2 linked regions of the Caballeronia sp. TF1N1 genome follow. Each later gene encodes a partner of the first gene's protein in a complex. Links are inferred from orthologs where the notes say so. Each region holds a gene or a part of one and is shown in the gene's direction. Other genes may lie near its edges. The genes, in order: cgtA and ybiB.

Region 1 (10,675 bases):
GGCGGCAAGCAGTACAAAGTTGCCGTTGGCGAAAAATTGAAAGTAGAACAGATACCGGCAGACATTGACGCTGAAATCACGCTCGACCAGGTTCTCGCAGTAGGCGAAGGCGAATCGATTAAGTTCGGTGCGCCGCTGGTCAGTGGGGCTTCCGTCAAGGCTACCGTGGTCTCCCAAGGTCGTCATGCCAAAGTGACCATCTTCAAGATGCGTCGCCGGAAGCACTACCAAAAGCACGCTGGCCATCGCCAGAACTACACCGAACTGCGCATCGACGCGATCAACGCCTAAGGCGTGGTCGCATCGTTATCGTTACGCGGAAATCGGTTAAGGAGCTAATCAAATGGCACACAAAAAAGCAGGCGGGTCTTCCCGCAACGGCCGCGACTCAGAATCGAAACGCCTCGGCGTGAAGGTTTATGGCGGCCAGGCAATCAATGCAGGCGGCATCATCGTTCGCCAGCGCGGCACGCGCATGCACCCGGGTGAAAACGTCGGCATCGGCAAGGATCACACGCTGTTCGCGCTGGCCGACGGTCACGTCAAGTTCGTGACGAAGGGCGCAGCAAGAAAGCACACGGTCGTCGTCGTCCCGGCAGCTTAAGTTTTACTGCACGGGCTTCAGGACCGACAAAGGCCCCGCGAAGTTCGCGGGGCCTTTTGTTTTTTGGATGCGCGAAACGCCGCATCGCCAGGAATTCTTCATCACCATGGCTGGCGCACGTCAGTCACGGCAAAATAGTATCTCGACCGGAATTTGAGCTTCAATGCATGTTCCGGTCTTATCGAGCAGAAACACGGGACGGAGCAACGCATGAAGTTCATTGACGAAGCGAGAATTGAAGTCATCGCCGGCGACGGGGGAGATGGCAGCGCGTCGATGCGCCGCGAAAAATTCGTCCCGTTCGGCGGACCGGACGGCGGCGACGGCGGTCGCGGCGGCAGCGTCTACGCGGTTGCGGATCGCAATATCAATACGCTGATCGACTACCGGTTCTCGAAGAAGCATCAGGCGCGCAACGGCGAAAACGGTCGCGGCGCGGACTGCTACGGCAAAGGTGGCGACGACATCACGTTGCGCATGCCGGTCGGCACCATCATCACGGATCAGGACACGGGCGAACTCATCGCCGATCTGACCGAACACAATCAGCAGATTCTGATTGCCCAAGGCGGCTCGGGCGGCCTCGGCAATCTACATTTTAAGTCGAGCACGAACCGTGCGCCGCGTCAGAAGACCGACGGCAAGCCGGGCGAGCGCCGCATGCTCAAGCTCGAGCTGAAGGTGCTCGCGGATGTCGGTCTGCTCGGCATGCCGAACGCGGGGAAATCCACGTTTATCGCGTCGGTGTCGAACGCGCGGCCGAAGATCGCCGATTATCCCTTCACCACGCTTGCGCCGAATCTCGGCGTGGTGCGCGTGGGTCCGAGCAAGAGCTTCGTGATCGCGGACATTCCCGGCCTGATCGAAGGCGCGGCGGAAGGCGCGGGGCTTGGGCATCGCTTTCTGCGTCACTTGCAGCGCACGGGCGTGCTGCTGCATCTGGTCGATCTCGCCCCGTTCGATGAAAACGTCGATCCCGTTGCCGAGGCGAAGGCCATCGTCAACGAACTGCGCAAATACGACGAGTCGCTCTACGAAAAGCCGCGCTGGCTCGTGCTGAACAAGCTCGACATGGTGCCGGAAGACGAACGTCGCGCGCGTATCGACGACTTCGTCGAGCGTTTCGAATGGACCGGGCCGGTGTACGAGATTTCGGCGCTGACCGGTCAGGGTTGCGAGGCGCTCATCTACGCAATCTACGACTACATTTCGCAGAACTCGGACGCGTCGCGCGCGGCCGAGGCCGAGGATCTCGCGGCGGACGTGCGCTTTCGCGACACGCCTGTGAAAGAGCAAGCAGACAAAGACGTAGACGAAGAGTAACGACGCGGCCCGCCCGCGTGGGCCGCGACACCCGAGGAGAATGCGCACGATGCGTTCGGTCATCGCCGCTGCGAAGCGAATCGTAGTGAAAGTAGGGTCCAGCCTCGTTACAAACGACGGGCGCGGGCTCGATCATGCGGCAATCAATCGCTGGGCGGCGCAAATCGCGGCCTTGCGCGAGCAGGGCAAGGAAGTCGTGCTGGTGAGTTCCGGCGCGATCGCGGAGGGCATTCATCGGCTTGGATGGACCAAACGTCCGCGCGAAATCGACGAATTGCAGGCCGCCGCCGCCGTCGGGCAAATGGGGCTCGCGCAGGTCTACGAGAGCAGCTTCGGCGCGCACGGCATTCGCACCGCGCAGATTCTGCTGACGCACGCCGACCTGGCCGACCGCGAGCGCTATCTGAACGCGCGTTCCACTTTGCTCACGCTGCTGCGTCTGGGCGCGGTGCCGATCATCAACGAGAACGACACGGTCATCACCGACGAAATCAAGTTCGGCGACAACGACACGCTCGGCGCGCTCGTGGCGAATCTGATCGAAGGCGACGCGCTCGTCATTCTCACCGACCAACGCGGCCTCTTTACCGCCGATCCGCGCAAGGACCCGAGCGCGACGCTCGTCGAACAGGCGGACGCCGGCACGCCAGAACTCGAGGCCATGGCGGGCGGCGCGGGTTCGAGCCTCGGACGCGGGGGCATGCTGACGAAGATTCTCGCGGCGAAGCGCGCGGCGCATAGCGGCGCGAACACGGTGATCGCAAGCGGCCGCGAAGCCGATGTGCTCACGCGGCTCGCTTCCGGTGAGATGATCGGCACGCAACTCATCGCGCGTACGGCGCGCATTGCGGCGCGCAAGCAGTGGATGGCGGATCACCTTCAAATGCGCGGTCACGTGGTGATCGACAACGGCGCGGTTCAGAAGGTCACAGCCGAAGGCAAGAGCTTGCTGCCGATCGGCGTGATCGACGTGAAGGGCGCGTTCGATCGCGGCGAGGTCATCGCCTGTTTGGACGACGAAGGACGCGAAGTGGCGCGCGGTATCACGAATTACAGCAGTTCAGAAGCGCGGCTGATTCATCGGCGGCCGAGCGGCGAGATCGAAACGGTGCTCGGCTATATGCTGGAGCCGGAGTTGATTCACCGCGATAATCTGGTGCTCGTCTGAGACTTGATACGTAAAAGGCCCGCTTGAAAGCGGGCCTTTTCGCATGAGCGCACGTTCGACGCAACTCAACGTAACCCAACTTCAGCGCACGTTGATGGAACTCTGTGTGCGTTTGTACTGAATGTTGCTGGCGATCTGCTTGGCCGTGCCGACCGGCAGTTTGCTCGTGCAGAAATAATCCTGATACAGCGCCGCCTGATACGCATTCAATTCGCCATTTTCTATGCGGCGAAAGTCGAATGCGACCTCGCGATCCCAAGCCGTACCGTTATCGTTGATGCTCGCGTAGCGGCGCCATTCGTAGGTATCGCAGCGAATGCCTTCGTAATTCACATTGCGCGCGCCGCTCGGGCTCGTCGCGACGATCACGTAGCGAATGACGCCATCCTTGCCGACCGAAAGCGAAGTCTTGTCGACGGCGAAAATCAGCGGCGTATTCTGCGACACGTTGAACGCAAGCAGATTCGAGGCTTCGGGCAGCGGCGGAAGCGTATCGACCTTTTCCTCGGTCCACTCCGGCTTCTGGTCGAGCAGATAGGTGAAGACGCCATCGTCCTGTGTGGACGGGCCTTTGTTGCTGGAGCAGGCAGCGAGCGTGGCCAGCATGGCCACGGATACCGCAGCGGACAACGCAAATGAACCAATGGCTTTCAATTCGATCTTCCCGAAAACAGGTGCGCATACGGCAACAGCACGGCGAATTGCTCGCCGTGCCGTGCTCAGTGTCAAAGTAAAAGAAGAACCGCAGTGATCAGTCGCACGAAGACCGCTGCACGATGATATGCACTTCCTCGCTGATCGTGCATTCTGCCTGAACCTCGTTGCCAGCGACGGTTACAGCAGGTGCTTCGATCGTCATCGTCTGGACGACGCGTGGATAGCGCGGTCCGTGATGCGCGACGCGCTCGCCGCGTTCGACGCGGGAGTTGGTACGCCGCAAGAAGCGGGATAGCTCGGTCAGAGCCAGTTGATAAACGTCACGCTTGAACTCGATTACCGCATCCAGCGGGACCCAGTATTCGTTCCAGCGCCAGGCATCGAATTCCGGATGGTCCGTCGCGCGCAGGCAAATGTCACAGTCGCGTCCCACCATGCGCAGCAGAAACCAGATCTGTTTCTGTCCGCGATAATGTCCGCGCACTTCGCGCTTGATGAACTTATCCGGCACCTCATAACGCAGCCAGTCGCGCGTGCGACCGACGACCTTGACGTGCTCCGGAAGCAAGCCGGTTTCTTCGTGTAACTCCCGATACATCGCTTGCACAGGGGTCTCACCGTACTTGATGCCCCCTTGCGGAAACTGCCAGGAATGTTCACGCAGCCGCTTACCCCAAAACACTTCGTTGCGCGCGTTCAAGAGGATGATGCCGACGTTCGGGCGAAAGCCTTCACGATCCAGCATACAACCACCTTCGAATCCTTTAAAATTGCTTTGATTATAAACAGATAACGGGCACGGCGTATTGGAATCAACCCGCGGAACCGGCCTTCGTCATTAGCCCGGGTTCGAAGCACGCATAAGCGACTTTTTGCCAGAGCACTCCGCGTGCGGCAAAATCTTCTTCCGTTGGCCGAAGTAGCGCATCGACGCGCTGCCTCTGCTCCGTACAAAGCCGTCGTCCGTCCCGTCGTTCACACGTATCGCCAGTTTCGAGAGTCAGAGCTTTCGGAGCGCGTGGCGCATTTGGAAAACTTGAATGAAAGCATCCCGTTTCTTCATCGGCACCCTGAAAGAGGCGCCCTCCGAGGCCGAAATCGTCAGCCACAAGCTCATGATGCGCGCCGGCATGATCCGTCGCGTCGCGGGCGGCATTTACGATTACCTGCCAATTGGCCTGCGTTCGGTACGCAAGGTCGAGGCCATCGTGCGTGAAGAGATGAACCGCGCGGGCGCGCTCGAACTGCTGATGCCCGCCGTGCAGCCGGCCGAACTGTGGCAGGAATCGGGACGCTGGGAACAATACGGCCCCGAACTGCTGCGCTTCAAGGACCGTCACGACCGCGACTTCGTCATGGGCCCGACGCACGAGGAAGTGGTGACCGAGATCGCGCGCAGCGCAATCAAGAGCTATCGGCAGTTGCCGGTAAACTTCTATCAGGTGCAGACGAAGTTCCGCGATGAAATCCGCCCGCGCTTCGGCGTCATGCGTGGCCGCGAGTTCATCATGAAAGACGCGTATTCGTTCGATAAAGACACGGCCGGCCTCGCCGAGTCGTATCGGAAAATGTTCGATGCCTACGTGCGCATCTTCACGCGCATCGGCCTGGAGTTTCGCGCCGTCGCGGCGGACAACGGTTCGATTGGCGGCAGCGGCTCGCATGAATTTCACGTGATCGCCGAGACGGGCGAGGACGACATCGCGTATTGCCCGGCTTCGGATTTCGCGGCGAACGTCGAGGCTGCCGAAGGCGTGCCGCTCATCGCCACGCGCGCCGCGCCCGCCGAAGAGCTCAAAAAGACGCCGACGCCCGGCAAGGCGAAGTGCGAAGCCGTCGCCGAGTATCTCGGCATTCCGCTCGAGCGCACGATCAAGTCGATCATTCTCGCCACCGACAACGAAGGCGCCGAGCCGACCATCTGGCTTCTGATGCTGCGCGGCGACCATTCGTTGAACGACATCAAGACGGGCAAGTTGCCAGGCCTCAAGGGTTATCGCTTCGCGACGGAAGCGGAGATCGTCGAATGGTTCGGCACGCCGCCGGGCTATCTCGGCCCAATCGGCACGAAAAAGCCGGTGCGCGTGATCGCCGACAGCACGGTCGCGAACATGAGCGACTTCGTGGTCGGCTCGAACGAAGTGGATTTCCACACGACCGGCGTGAACTGGGGCCGCGATCTGCCCGAGCCGGAAGTCGCGGATATCCGCAACGTCGTCGCGGGCGATCCCTCGCCGGACGGTAAGGGCACGCTCGAAATCTGTCGCGGTATCGAAGTGGGCCACGTGTTCCAGCTTGGCACCAAGTACTCGGATTCGATGGGCGCGACCTTCCTCGACGAAAACGGCAAGCCGGCGCCCATGCAGATGGGCTGCTACGGCATCGGAATCACGCGTATTCTGGGCGCAGCCATCGAACAGAACTTCGACGACAAGGGCATCATCTGGCCGGAAGCCATTGCGCCTTTCGAAGTCGTGATCTGCCCGATGGGCTACGACCGCAGCGAAGCCGTGCGCGAGCAGGCCGACAAGCTCTACGCGACCTTGCAGGAAGCCGGCCTCGACGTAATTCTCGACGATCGCGGTGAGCGCCCGGGCGTGATGTTCGCGGACTGGGAGTTGATCGGCGTGCCGCATCGCATCGTCATTGGCGATCGCGGGCTCAAGGACGGCAAGCTGGAATATCAGGCGCGCCGCGATACCGAAGCCACGCTCGTGCCGGTGGACGAGGCAGCGGGCATGGTGACGGCCAAGATTCGTGAGGCGCTCGCGAAGTAACGTGCAATACAACTTCCTGTCGGCGACGATTCTGCTTCTGTTGATTACCGATCCGCTCGGCAATATTCCAATCTTCATCAACGCACTGCGCGGCGTCGCTATCGAGCGGCGCCGCGTCGTGATCTTGCGGGAAGTGGCGATTGCGTTCGTGATCCTGCTGGTGTTCATGCTGGCCGGCGACCGCTTCCTGCGCGCGATGAACTTGACGGATCTGTCGTTGCGTATCGGCGGCGGGATCGTGCTGTTTCTGATCGCGCTGCGGATGATCTTTCCGCATCCCGACGGCCCGATGGGCGGCGACTCGCGCGGCGGCGAACCGCTTATCGTGCCGCTCGCCATTCCCGCGCTTGCGGGACCGTCCGCGCTTGCCACTGTAATGCTGCTGACATCGCAAGCGCCGGGGAAGATGCTGGAATGGATCGGCGCGCTCACGGTCACCATGGTCGTGTGCGCCATCGTGCTCGTGCTGGCCGAGAAGATTCAACACTGGCTCGGCGAGCGCGCGGTGACGGCATTCGAGCGCTTGATGGGGCTCGTGCTCGTGGCCATTTCGGTCGAGATGATGCTCACGGGCATACGGACCTTCGTGCATCAGCTATGAAAAAAGCGGCCTCGGCCGCTTTTTTTCACTGACTACCGAACGAACGCTCATGCGCCTTCGGTTAGCGCGCGAATGGTTGGTAGATTCCGCCAATAACCCTTCGCGTCCATGCCGCAGCCGAACACATAACGGTCCGGCACTTCGAAGCCGCAGAAATCAGGACGCAGCGGTTTCGCCTTCGGGATGATCTTCTCGCACAGCACCGCCGACAAAAACTGCTTCGCGCCCATCGCCATGATGCGGTCGCGGATAGCAGCCATGGTTTCGCCTTCGTCAAGGATATCGTCGAGTACGAGCACCACGCGATCTTTCACCGATTCGGCCGGCGCCACGCGCCACTGCATTTCGCTGCCGCCCTTGATGGCGTTGCGATAGCGCGTCAGATGGATGTAATCGAACTCGAGCGGGAAGTCGAGATGCGGCAGCAGCATGCCGGTGAAAACGGCCGCGCCTCCCATGACCGAAAGCACGAGCGGAAAATCGTCGCTCGTTGCCGCCTTGATGGCTGCAGCCATGCGTTCGATCGATGCGTTGACGGCTTCGACCGAAACGATCTCTTCGGAGTGGCTGAAAATATGGAGAGCTTCTTCGCGATTCATAGAGGGAAGCGGGGAGGCGGACTACTTAGTGTGGAAAGAAACGGCGGCGTGCGCCCTATGATAAACCCGCGCTCCTCGCGGCGTTCGGCGCGAGCGCGGGCCTGTTCTGTCGCGCCTAGCGCATGCCGGGCATCATGCCCTTCATGCCGCGCATCATCTTTTGCAGGTTGCCGCCCTTGAGCTTCTTCATCATGCCGCGCATTTGCTCGTACTGGTTCAGCATGCGGTTGACTTCCTGCACATGCACGCCCGCGCCCGCCGCGATACGACGCTTGCGCGCGGCCTTGATGAGCTCGGGCTTCGCGCGTTCCTGAAGCGTCATGGAATTGATGATGCCTTCCATGCGGCGCATCTGCTTCTCGGCGTTGTTCATGTCCGCGCCTTGCGCCGCTTGCTGAAACTGCGCGGGCAGCTTGTCCATGAGCGAAGAGAGGCCGCCCATTTTCTTCATCTGCGAGAGCTGCGCCTTGAAGTCGTTCAGGTCGAAGTCGCCGCCTTTCTTGACCTTGTCGGCGAGTTGCTGCGCGGCTTGCGTGTCGACGCCGCGCTGCGCTTCCTCGACGAGCGCGAGAATGTCGCCCATGCCGAGAATCCGGTTCGCCATGCGATCCGGATGGAACACTTCGAGACCGTCGAGCTTTTCCGCGACGCCGACGAACTTGATCGGCTTGCCGGTGACATGACGCACGGAGAGCGCCGCGCCGCCGCGCGAGTCGCCGTCGAGTTTGGTGAGCACGACGCCGGTGAGCGGCAGGGCGTCGTTGAACGCCTTGGCGGTGTTGACCGCGTCCTGACCGAGCATGGCGTCGACGACGAAGAGCGTTTCGGCGGGCTTGAGCAGCGCGTGTAGCTCGCTGATCTCCTTCATCATGGCTTCGTCGATACCGAGACGGCCGGCCGTGTCGACGATCACAACGTCATGGTAGTGGCGCTTGGCCCAGTCGATTGCCGCGCGCGCGATATCCGCGGGCTTCTGATCCGGCTCGGACGGGAAGAAGTCCGCGCCGACCTGCTCGGTCACCGTCTGCAACTGACGAATAGCCGCCGGACGATACACGTCGACAGAAACCGTCAGCACCTTCTTCTTGCTCTTTTCGCGCAGCAGCTTGGCGAGCTTGCCGGTGGTCGTGGTCTTGCCCGCGCCCTGCAAGCCGGCCATGAGGATGACGGCGGGCGGCGTGACCGCGAGATTCAGTTCGGCGGCCTTGCCTTCGTAGTCGCCGCCGATCACGGCAGTCAGTTCGCGCTGCACGACGCCGACGAGCGCCTGGCCCGGCGAAAGGCTCGACAGGACTTCCTCGCCGAGCGCCTTTTCCTTCACCTTGGCGATGAATTCGCGCACGACCGGCAGCGCCACGTCTGCTTCGAGAAGCGCGAGACGCACTTCACGCAGCATCTCCTGCGTGTTGGCCTCGGTGAGGCGGGCCTCGCCGCGCAGCGTCTTGACGACGCGCGCCATCCGTTGAGTGAGGTTGTCGAGCATGGGGAGCGCTATAGAATGCGGCCCAGAATTCACAGTGACATGGCGCGCTCACCGCGCTGCGCACTATGCTGGCGCAAGGGTGAAGGCGTCGCGGAACCGGGGCCTAGTGTAAACTTCGAACATGGATATTGTACTGTATGCCCTCACTGCGCTTCTCTACGGCGGACTAGCCGTGGCGGGGTGGCGCGCGCATCGTCATACCGCCGTCGAACCGGCGCTGGCGGGCGTGCCTGCGGGCGTAGGCTCGATGACATCGACGTCGCGCGCATCGGGCATGAGCGGTGTCGGGCGCGCTTTATTATTAGTGGCATTGCTGGTGCACGGCGTTCTGCTGCACACCACCATCTTTCCGCAGAACGCGATGATCTTCGGCTTCGCGTTCGCGCTCTCGGCCATGTTCTGGCTGGGCGCGGGCATCTACTGGATCGAAAGCTTCTTCTTTCCGCTCGACGGCCTGCGTCTGCTCGTGTTGCCGCTCGCTTGCGTGGCGTCCTTGCTGCCGCTTCTGTTCGGCGGCGTGCGCGTGCTCTCGTATTCCGCCGCGCCAATGTTCAAGCTGCATTTTCTGATCGCCAATATCGCTTATGGGCTGTTCGCCATCGCGGCGCTGCATGCGGTGCTCATGTTGCTGCTCGAGCGCCGGCTGCAGCGCATGCGCGGTCTCAACACGCGTCATGCGGCCAATGGCGGCTGGCTCGCGAGCTGGCTCGATACCTTGCCGCCGCTGCTTACACTCGAAAAGCTGCTGTTCAGATTGATCGCGGCTGGCTTCGTGCTGCTTACGCTGACGCTGGTGTCGGGCATCGCGTTCAACGAGCAGCTGGTCGATCGCGCGCTGCGTCTCGATCACAAGACCGTGTTCGCGTTCCTTTCCTGGGTGATGTTCGGCGCACTGCTGACCGCGCGACGCGTTTCCGGCTGGCGCGGACGCGCTGCCTTGCGCTGGGTGCTCGCTTCGTTCGTCGCGTTGCTGCTGGCTTACGTGGGCAGCCGGTTCGTCTTCGAAGTGCTGCTGCATCGCGCAGTGGTGTGAGCGCGGCATTTCCAACCTGTTCAAGTCGATGCGAAACTTCATTCTTCTGATCGCGCTCTTCTTCGTGACCCAATGGCTCCTGAAGAAACTGCGCCGCGCCAACGAGCGCGCTCAAGCCGATGCGCGTTCGTCGGCGGGAAGCGGCGCGCCGGGTTCATCGGGCGCTGCGGGTGCTGCGGGTGCCACTGGTGCGCGTCGCACGCGTGGCGGCGCCGCTGCGAGCGATGCTCCGCAGCTCACCGATCCGCTCATCCGCTGCGTGCAATGCGGCGTGCATACGCCACGCAGCGAGTCGATCGTGGTGGCGGGACAGCGCTTTTGTTGCGATGAACACGCGCGACGTCATGCCGCGAGCCCGCGAGGGCGCGACGCGCGTTGAGCCTTCGGTGCCGAAACGAACATGCGCCGCCTCACGTCGAGGATGTCTTGC
Region 2 (8,913 bases), 2.3 Mb from region 1 along the record:
CGAACACGGTCGGGCGTGGGCCTCAGACCGTCGAGATCTAGGACGGGCAGCGGCGTGCGCTTCCAGTTCCCGCCGATGATGCGAATGGTGTGCGGCTTGCCGCTGCGCGATGACGCGCGGCTCGAAGAGGCCGAGGAACGGGCCGGAGTATGCGGACGAGTGTCGGACGAACGGGACATAAAAGAGATTGAGTGAGACTGGCGCGCGGCCCGGCCGATGGGCGTTTTGACTGTTCCCGGCGACTGGCGCGGGCCGTGAGCGCCCACGTTACCACAGCGCGGCGTCGTGCCGGGAGGCGCACAGGCGCGTCGGGCCGCGCCTGATAAAATACGCGGCTTACACATCTCAGCGCGAGCCGCGCACACGCGAGCGCATCGGCGCGTAGACGCGAACCGGCAAGCACGCGCGCTCTCCTCACATACCATGTTCAGCTTCTTCAAACGATTCAAAAAGCCGGCTGACGAGCCGCTCGACACGCCGGAAGAGGACAACCTCGAAGCGGACGACGATGGATCCTCGGTTGCATTAGAGGACGAGGCGTCGGGCGAGCATGTTCATGGTGAAGACGCGGCGGCCTCGAACACGCAAGCTATTCGCGGCGACGCGGCGGCGTCTGCCGAACATGTTCATGGCGGCAACGCGAAGCCGCATCAGGCTGAAGCTGCAAACACTTCATCACATCGAGCACCGGCGCCTTCGGCCGCCGAACCTACGCAATACTGGCAAGGCCGCACTGAATCTCAATGGCTGCGCGCGCCCGAGACCGATCAGGCGAGCGAGGAAATCATGCCGCCGCCCGAGCCCGATCCGGCCGCGCGCAAGTCCTGGCTCGCGCGTCTGCGCAATGGGTTATCGAAGACGAGCACGAGCCTCACGGGAATCTTCGTCGGCGCGAAGATCGACGAAGATCTCTACGAGGAGCTCGAAGCCGCGCTTATGATGTCCGACGCGGGCGTCGATGCCACCGAATATCTGCTTGAATCCTTGCGCGAAAAAGTGCGCGCCGAGCGTTTGACGGACGCCACGCAAGTGAAGGCCGCACTGCGCGTGCTCTTGATCGACTTGCTGCGTCCGCTCGAAAAGTCGCTGATGCTCGGCCGCGCCCAACCGCTCGTGATGATGATCGCGGGTGTGAACGGCGTCGGCAAGACGACGAGCATCGGCAAGCTGGCGAAGCATCTGCAGCATTTCAATCAGTCGGTGCTGCTCGCCGCCGGGGACACGTTCCGCGCCGCCGCGCGCGAACAGCTCACGGTCTGGGGCGAGCGCAACAACGTGATGGTGATCGCGCAGGAAAGCGGCGACGCGGCCGCCGTCATCTTCGACGCCGTGGGCGCTGCCCGCGCGCGCAAGATCGACGTGATGATGGCCGACACCGCCGGCCGCCTGCCGACGCAGTTGCATTTGATGGAAGAACTGCGCAAGGTGCGCCGAGTGATCGCCAAGGCGATGCCCGACGCGCCCCACGAAGTGCTGCTCGTGATCGATGCCAACACGGGACAGAACGCCCTCGCGCAAGTGAAGGCTTTCGACGATGCGCTCGGCTTGACGGGTCTTATCGTGACCAAGCTGGACGGCACGGCGAAAGGTGGCATTCTCGCGGCTATCGCGCGTCAGCGGCCGATTCCGGTGTATTTCATCGGCGTTGGAGAAAAGGTCGAGGATTTGCAGCCGTTCAGCGCGGAGGAGTTCGCGGACGCGTTGTTGGGGTGAGGTGTGGCGCAGATGAGATTCGATGAGATCGGCGTTAATCTTATCAATCTTATCAAGCCGATGATAAGATTAAGCTATTCTTATCATCGGCGCCGTTATGATCGACCAATCGCTTCTTCTAGCCATCGTCCAGTGCGTAGCGCAACGCATCGAGGCGGGTGATCCCGGTGTTTCTGCTGGCGTCATCGAGGCAAGCATCGGGCCGTGGTCCAGACCGACAGTCAACCGCGCTCTGGCCCGGCTGGTCGCGAAAGGCTCACTGGAGCGACAAGGCGCGGGAAGGTCGACCATCTATCGAACGACCAATTCTTCGTCGTTGGTCGAGGTGCAAGAGGAGCTCCGCGGGCCTGCCGGTACACGCTATCGTGCGTTGGATGACGAAGCGCGGAATCTGATTGCCGCGCTGTCGGCTCCGCTGGGAATGCGACAACCTGTCTCCTATCAACGCTCATTTGTCGATGCTTATCGGCCGAATTTCGGCGGTCTACTGCCCGCCGCTCTAGCCGAAGATCTGTATTCAAAAGGCAAGTCGCAGGATCAACAGCCTGCCGGAACATATGCGCGAAAAGTTTTGGAACAACTGCTCATCGACTTGTCATGGTCGTCATCGCGACTCGAAGGCAATCAGAAGACCCTGCTAGATACGCGAGAACTGTTCGAAAGGGGACGAACGGAAACCGATGACCGCGACGCGACCATGCTTTTGAATCACAAGGAAGCGATCGAATTCATGGTCGATGCGGTTCCCACCGAAGGCATGACGGTGCCTGTCGTTCGAAATTTGCAGAGTCTGCTCATGCGCGATCTTCTGCCGGATGCAGCCGATCTCGGTGCTATCCGAAGCAAGATCGTTAGCATTCATGGGTCGGTGTACATGCCGAGTCAGGTGCCGAAGCTGCTCGAAGAGATGCTTTCGCAAATCATCGATAAAGCGACTCGAATCCATAATCCTGTGGAAGCAGCGTTTTTCGTTTGGGTGAATCTCGTGTATCTGCAGCCTTTCGTCGAAGGGAACAAGCGCACTAGTCGCCTGAGCGCAAATATGCCGCTCATGTTGTCGAATTGCGCACCCTTGTCCTTCCTCGACGTCGAGCAAAGCGATTACGCGCTGGCGATGATAGGCGTCTACGAGCGACTCGACGTCACTTTGGCAATCGATTTGTTCGAGTGGACCTACCGCCGCTCGATCGATAAATATCAGGTCATCGTCGAGTCCATGAGCGGCCCAGACCCGTTGAGAGCCCGCTATCGTGAGCAGCTTGGTGAAGCGATTCGACAGATCGTGTTTTTCGGTTCTACCTTGAATCAGGCAGTCGAAGGCGCAGGCTTATCCGAAACCGATATGGCCGCTTTCAACGGAATGCTCAGGACAGAACTCGAGCACCTCGAAGCGTTCAACTGTGCAAGATATCGTCTCCCGATGATCAAGACACAGGAATGGATAGACAAAGGACGCCGCTTCTAGCGTCGGCTTGCTTCATGGCGCGCTGGACTCTTCACCGCGCCACCACCAACGTCCCCGCAATCCACCACATCACGCAGCCGACGATCACATCCAGCACGCGCCACGACACGTCTTTCTCGAACCACGGTTTTAGCAACCGCGCGCCGTACCCCAGCGCCGTGAACCAGACGACCGACGAACACATCGCGCCCGCCGCGAACCACGCGTTTCCCGGCCACGCATAGCGCGCCCCGATTCCGCCCAGCAGCACCACGGTATCCAAATAAACATGCGGATTGAGCAGCGACAACGCAAAAACCGTTGCCGCCGCGCCAGCCGCCGTCTGCGAATCGCGCTCCGAGGCATTCAAATGTCCCGGCCCGCGCCACGCCGCGAGAAACGCCCGCACGCCGTAGAGAAAGACGAAAGCCGCGCCCGCCCAGCGAATCACGTCGAGTAGAACCGGTGCGCGCTGGATCAGCGCGCCCATTCCGCCAATGCCAAGCCCGATCAACATGACGTCGATAGCCGCGCAGATCGCCACGACAATTCCCACGTGCTGGCGTTTCAGCCCCTGCCGCAACACGAACGCGTTCTGCGCGCCGATCGCGACGATCAGACTCGCGCCCAAACCCGCGCCCGACAGATAACTCGACAGCGCACCCGCCGGAATCACTGCCGTCATTCGGCGTCCGGTTGCTGGCCAGGCGCGGCGCGCGCAAAGGCGTCGATCTGGCCGGCGTGATCGGCAATGCGCGTGATCGTCGGATACGCATTCAGATCGATACCGAAGCGTCGCGCATTGAACACCTGCGGCACGATGCACAAATCGGCGACGGTCGGGGTATCGCCGAAAGTGAGCGCGCCGACGCGCTCGTCGCGCGCCAGCCGCTTCTCAAGCGACTCGAACCCCGCCTCCACCCAGTGCCGGTACCAGGCGTCCTTCACGTCATCAGGCGTCTTCACTTCGTGCTTGAGGTATTTGAGCACGCGCAGATTGTCGAGCGGATGAATCTCGCACGCGACCTGCAGCGCGACCGAACGCACGAACGCGCGATCCACCGGGCGCTCGGGCAACAGCGGCGGCTGCGGATGCGTCTCCTCCAGATACTCGATGATCGAGAGCGACTGCGTGAGCACGTCAGCGCCATCGACGAGCGTCGGCACGATGCCGTCCGGATTGAGCGCGCGGTATTCGGGCTTCAGTTGCTGACCGCCTTCGCGCAGCAGATGAACGCCCTCGTACTCGTAGCCGAGCCCCTTCAGATTCAACGCGATACGCACCCGATACGCCGCCGAGCTGCGAAAGTAGCTATAGAGCTTCACGGGCGAGCCTCAAACCACGCGCACGGAGAAATCGCCGATACCTTCCACGCCACCCTTGAGCAGATCGCCCTTCACCACCGCGCCGACGCCTTCGGGCGTGCCGGTGAAAATGAGATCGCCAGGGAAGAGTTCGAAAAGCGTGGAAAGGTAAGCCACCGTCTCGCCGACCGACCAGATCAGCTGCGAGATGTCGGAGCGCTGCTTTTCCTCGCCGTTGACGGTCAGCCAGATCGCGCTTTTTTCCAGATGCCCGACTTTCGATACCGGATGAATCGGACCGATGGGCGCGGAGCGGTCGAAACCCTTCGCGGTATCCCACGGGCGCCCCATTTTCTTTGCTTCGGCTTGCAAGTCGCGACGCGTCATGTCGAGGCCGAGCGCGTAACCGTAGACGTAATCGAGCGCCTCGTCGGCGGGAATGTCCTTGCCCTGCTTGCCGATAGCGGCGACGAGTTCCATCTCGAAGTGCAGGTTTTTCGTCTGCGACGGATACGGAAACTCGCCCGTGGCTCCCGGCGCGACATACAGCACGGCATCGGCGGGCTTGCTGAAGAAGAACGGCGGTTCGCGGTCTGGGTCGTGGCCCATTTCACGCGCGTGCGCTTCGTAATTGCGGCCGACGCAGTAAATGCGGCGCACCGGGAATTGCACGCTCGAACCGTCGACTGGCACCGCCGCTGCGGGCGCCGGAGGAAACACGTAACTCATTCCGCTCTCCTTTTGCTGTTTTCTGGGTTGCCGCCTCGTTCGGTGGGAACGCGCGGCGAGAGAGCGAGTGTAACGCGCGAGGCCGAATCGTGGCGGCGCTTGTCCGGCGGGCTTTCGCGGGCATTCGCGTGCTTTCGCCGAGCCGACAGCGGGCTTACCGGCGCGAACGGATTCGGCGTTGGCAACTTGCCAGCATCGCTTAAATGCGATACTGAAGGTCTATCCCGCTCCTTCGAACTCGCGTGCCGCATCGCTCACGAACTTGAACATCGAGCCTGCGGCCCGCGCAAGCCGCCAATGACAGAGACAGAAACCCCCGCCAACCATTTTGCCTGCGCACGCTACATCAAGGAAATCGGCCGCGGGCCGAACGGCGCGCGCGCATTGTCCCGCGACGACACCTACGCGCTCTACGAAGCCATGCTCGACGGCCGCGTGTCCGATATCGAACTCGGCGCCGTGCTGCTCGCTTATCGCGTGAAGGGCGAGACATCAGCCGAACTCGCCGCGATGCTTGCCGCCGCGCATCGCTCGTTCGAGCCGCTGCACGTGCAGGAAGGCCGCGAGCATGCGCGGCCCGTGTCGATTCCAAGTTACAACGGCGCGCGCAAGCAGCCCAATCTCACGCCGCTCCTGTCGCTTTTGCTCGCGCGCGAAGGCGTGCCGGTGCTGGTGCATGGTGTCGTCGACGATCCCGGCCGCGTGACGAGCGCCGCGATTTTCGGCGAACTCGGCATTCCGCACGCGGCTTCCCGCGACGAAATCGAGGATAGTCTCGCGTCCCGCCGGCTCGCGTTCGCGCCGATCGCCTCGCTCGCGCCGAAGCTCGCGCGGCTTTTGAAACTGCGCCGCGTGATGGGCGTGCGCAATTCGACGCACACGCTCGTGAAGATTCTTCAGCCGTTCGCCGATCCGGGCTTGCGGCTCGTGAACTACACGCATCCGGAATATCGCGAAAGCCTGACCGGGCTTTTCACCGAGCATCCGGACGCCGCTGCCGGCGGTGCGCTGCTCGCGCGCGGCACGGAAGGCGAAGCGGTGGCAGACACGCGCCGGCAAGTCCAGGTCGACTGGTTCCACGACGGCCACGCGGAAACGCTGATTTCGCCCGAACATTCGCAACCGGATGCGCCGCCCATCGATTTGCCCGAATCGCTCGATGCCGCGATTACCGCGCGCTGGATCGAAAGCGTGATGCGCGGCGACGTGCCCGTGCCGCCCGCCATCGCGCGTCAGGTGGAAGTCATCGCCGGGATCGTGCGAAAGCCGGTCTGAGTGCGCCGGATTCGGCTTGTGCCGATTGCAAAAAGATTCAGCACGTATTTGACACGATCTTAAGCAGTGGTTTAGAGTGCAAATATGCGTCTCACCCAGTCTTCCTCCCTCCGAATTATTTCGGGCCGCCTAGCGCGGCCCCTATCGCTACGTCTAGCGTAAATCGCCAGGCGTAGCGCCTCGCGTCGTCAAGACGCGCGGTCCTGCCAGTAGTTCTCGTAGTTCCTTCCTTACCACTTGTAGTCGTCAGCTTTTCGGCTCGCTCATCCCGCGAACTGAAAACGCGAGGGTCAAATGCACGCTGCTTCGCGCACGTTCACGTTGGTCGCAGGCGTCACCATCGCCGGGACGCAACGTGTACGCTCGCCAGGCGCTGTCTCACGTGCATCGCGCCATTGCCGGCCAGCCGCCGGTCAAGGCATCTCTTGCAGACGCTACGCAAACTGTCCGAAGAGAGATCGACGATCATGATGCCGAACCCCGCCGAGAAATACCGCCCGTTTCCGCAAGTCCGCCTGAATGGCCGCCGCTGGCCGAACCGCACGATCGAAAAAGCGCCCATCTGGATGAGCACCGATCTGCGCGACGGCAACCAGTCGCTCATCGAGCCGATGAGCATCGCCGCGAAGCTCGAATTCTTCGAGATGCTGGTGGCAACGGGCTTTAAGGAAATCGAGGTGGGGTTTCCGTCGGCATCGCAGACGGATTTCGATTTCGTGCGCAAGTTGATCGACGAAAAGCGCATCCCGGACGACGTGACGATCGAAGTGCTGGTGCAATCGCGCCGCGAATTGATCGAGCGCACGTTCGAGGCAGCGGAGGGCGCGAGCAAGGTGATCGTGCACTTGTACAACGCGATCGCGCCGTCGTTCCGGCGCATCGTGTTCAATCAGTCGCAGGAAGAAGTGAAGGCGCTGGCGGTGGAAGGCACGCGCATCATCAAGGAATGCGCCGATGCACGGCCGCAGACGCGCTGGACCTACCAGTACTCGCCCGAGACCTTCAGCATGACGGAGTTGCCGTTCGCGCGTGAAGTCTGCGACGCCGTCGCGCAAATGTGGCGTCCGACGCCCGATCACAAGATGATCGTCAATTTGCCGGCCACCGTGGAAGCCGCGACGCCGAACGTATTCGCCGATCAGGTCGAATGGATGGACCGCAATCTCGGTTATCGCGACAGCATCGTGCTTTCGGTGCATCCGCATAACGATCGCGGGACGGCGGTCGCGGCCGCGGAGCTCGCGGTGCTCGCGGGCGCGGAACGCGTCGAAGGTTGTCTTTTCGGCAACGGCGAGCGCACGGGCAACGTCGATCTCGTCACGCTTGCGCTCAATCTCTACACGCAGGGCGTCGATCCGGGCCTCGATTTCTCCGATATCGACTCGGTGCGTCGCGTCGTCGAGCGCTGCAATCAGTTGCCGGTGCATCCGCGTCATCCGTATGCGGGCGATCTTGTTTTCACGGCGTTTTCGGGCTCGCATCAGGACGCCATCCGCAAGGGTTTTGCGCAGCGTCAGCCGGGCACGGTCTGGGAAGTGCCGTATTTGCCGATCGATCCCGCCGATCTCGGTCGCAGCTACGACGCCGTGATCCGCGTGAACAGCCAGTCCGGCAAGGGTGGCGCGACTTATCTGCTCGAACGCGGGCTCGGCTTCACGCCGCCGCGCCGCGTGCAGATCGAGTTCAGCCACGCCGTGCAAAGACTCGCGGACACCTCAGGCGAGGAAGTCACCGGTGACGCAATCTGCACACTCTTCAAGCAGGAATATTTCGACGCGGGCGGCGTGGTCGCGCGCGTCGATGCGGCGACGCTCTCCGTGTTCGGGCGCAACGTCGCGGTGCCGCCGGCGTCAGGCGCGACGAGCGGCGATGTCTACGCGCAAGCCGTGGCGGCGTGTTTCGATGTATCGGCAAACGTGAGCTGGTTCGAAACGGCGGTAACGGCGAGCGGCGATACGGCCGTCTTCGTAGGCTGCCGCGTCGGCGACGAGCCGTTGCGCTTCGGCGTCGCGGTGCACGCGAATCCGGCGTTGGCTGTCGTGGATGCGGTCGTCAGTGCGGTGAATCGGTCGAAACCCTTGGGCCGTCAGGCAGAGCGGCAAGACGAAGCGGTCGAGGCTTGAGGCCTCGACGTCGCGCGCGGCGGCTACTCCAGCGCCACGCGCGTCGCCTGCAAGGCTAGCAGCAGCCATTGTCCGTCGGTCTGAACGTGAACCGCGGTGTAGGCAATGGGAAACAGCAGCGCGCCGTTTTTCGATTCCATCTCGATCAGCACCCGTCCCGAGACGAGGCACGTGTCCTTGCCGGCGACGATCACGTCCTGCGACTGGATCTCGATCTGCCGATAGCGGCGTCGACCAGCGGTGATCGCGTCGATGAACTGGCGCTTCGTCTCGCGCTTGCCGTTCGTGTGAACGTAGCTGACGTTCTCGGCTAGAAGCGCATCC

What was found.
Region 2: the proteins of cgtA (region 1) and ybiB are in contact, whole or in part, in a crystal structure (PDB 8BFT), measured with the Escherichia coli proteins. The link is inferred for Caballeronia sp. TF1N1 from one-to-one orthologs.

Annotation. Positions count from the first base shown.
Region 1 is NZ_CP084626.1:2,476,361-2,487,035, reverse strand. Bases 1-2,870 are described here. They hold cgtA (Obg family GTPase CgtA), read left to right. Parts: upstream 1-814; coding sequence 815-1,927; downstream 1,928-2,870. Other genes in these bases: proB (glutamate 5-kinase), read left to right, coding at 1,977-2,870; rpmA (50S ribosomal protein L27), read left to right, coding at 344-604; rplU (50S ribosomal protein L21), read left to right, coding at 1-291. Outside these bases: more of proB, read left to right, coding at 2,871-3,095; LDZ28_RS11545 (CNP1-like family protein), read right to left, coding at 3,177-3,740; LDZ28_RS11540 (hypothetical protein), read left to right, coding at 3,700-3,846; LDZ28_RS11535 (RNA pyrophosphohydrolase), read right to left, coding at 3,847-4,497; LDZ28_RS11530 (proline--tRNA ligase), read left to right, coding at 4,793-6,529; LDZ28_RS11525 (MarC family protein), read left to right, coding at 6,531-7,130; LDZ28_RS11520 (hypoxanthine-guanine phosphoribosyltransferase), read right to left, coding at 7,178-7,729; ffh (signal recognition particle protein), read right to left, coding at 7,845-9,212; LDZ28_RS11510 (inner membrane protein YpjD), read left to right, coding at 9,334-10,245; LDZ28_RS11505 (PP0621 family protein), read left to right, coding at 10,274-10,624. UniProt on the Escherichia coli protein: An essential GTPase which binds GTP, GDP and possibly (p)ppGpp with moderate affinity, with high nucleotide exchange rates and a fairly low GTP hydrolysis rate.
Region 2 is NZ_CP084626.1:219,271-228,183, reverse strand. Bases 4,642-7,477 are described here. They hold ybiB (DNA-binding protein YbiB), read left to right. Parts: upstream 4,642-5,488; coding sequence 5,489-6,466; downstream 6,467-7,477. Other genes in these bases: leuA (2-isopropylmalate synthase), read left to right, coding at 6,934-7,477; LDZ28_RS01080 (fumarylacetoacetate hydrolase family protein), read right to left, coding at 4,642-5,191. In the rest of the region: 16S rRNA (guanine(966)-N(2))-methyltransferase RsmD, read right to left, coding at 1-179; signal recognition particle-docking protein FtsY, read left to right, coding at 424-1,713; LDZ28_RS01095 (Fic family protein), read left to right, coding at 1,811-3,178; LDZ28_RS01090 (LysE/ArgO family amino acid transporter), read right to left, coding at 3,210-3,842; maiA (maleylacetoacetate isomerase), read right to left, coding at 3,839-4,483; more of LDZ28_RS01080, read right to left, coding at 4,493-4,641; more of leuA, read left to right, coding at 7,478-8,589; LDZ28_RS01065 (nuclear transport factor 2 family protein), read right to left, coding at 8,613-8,913.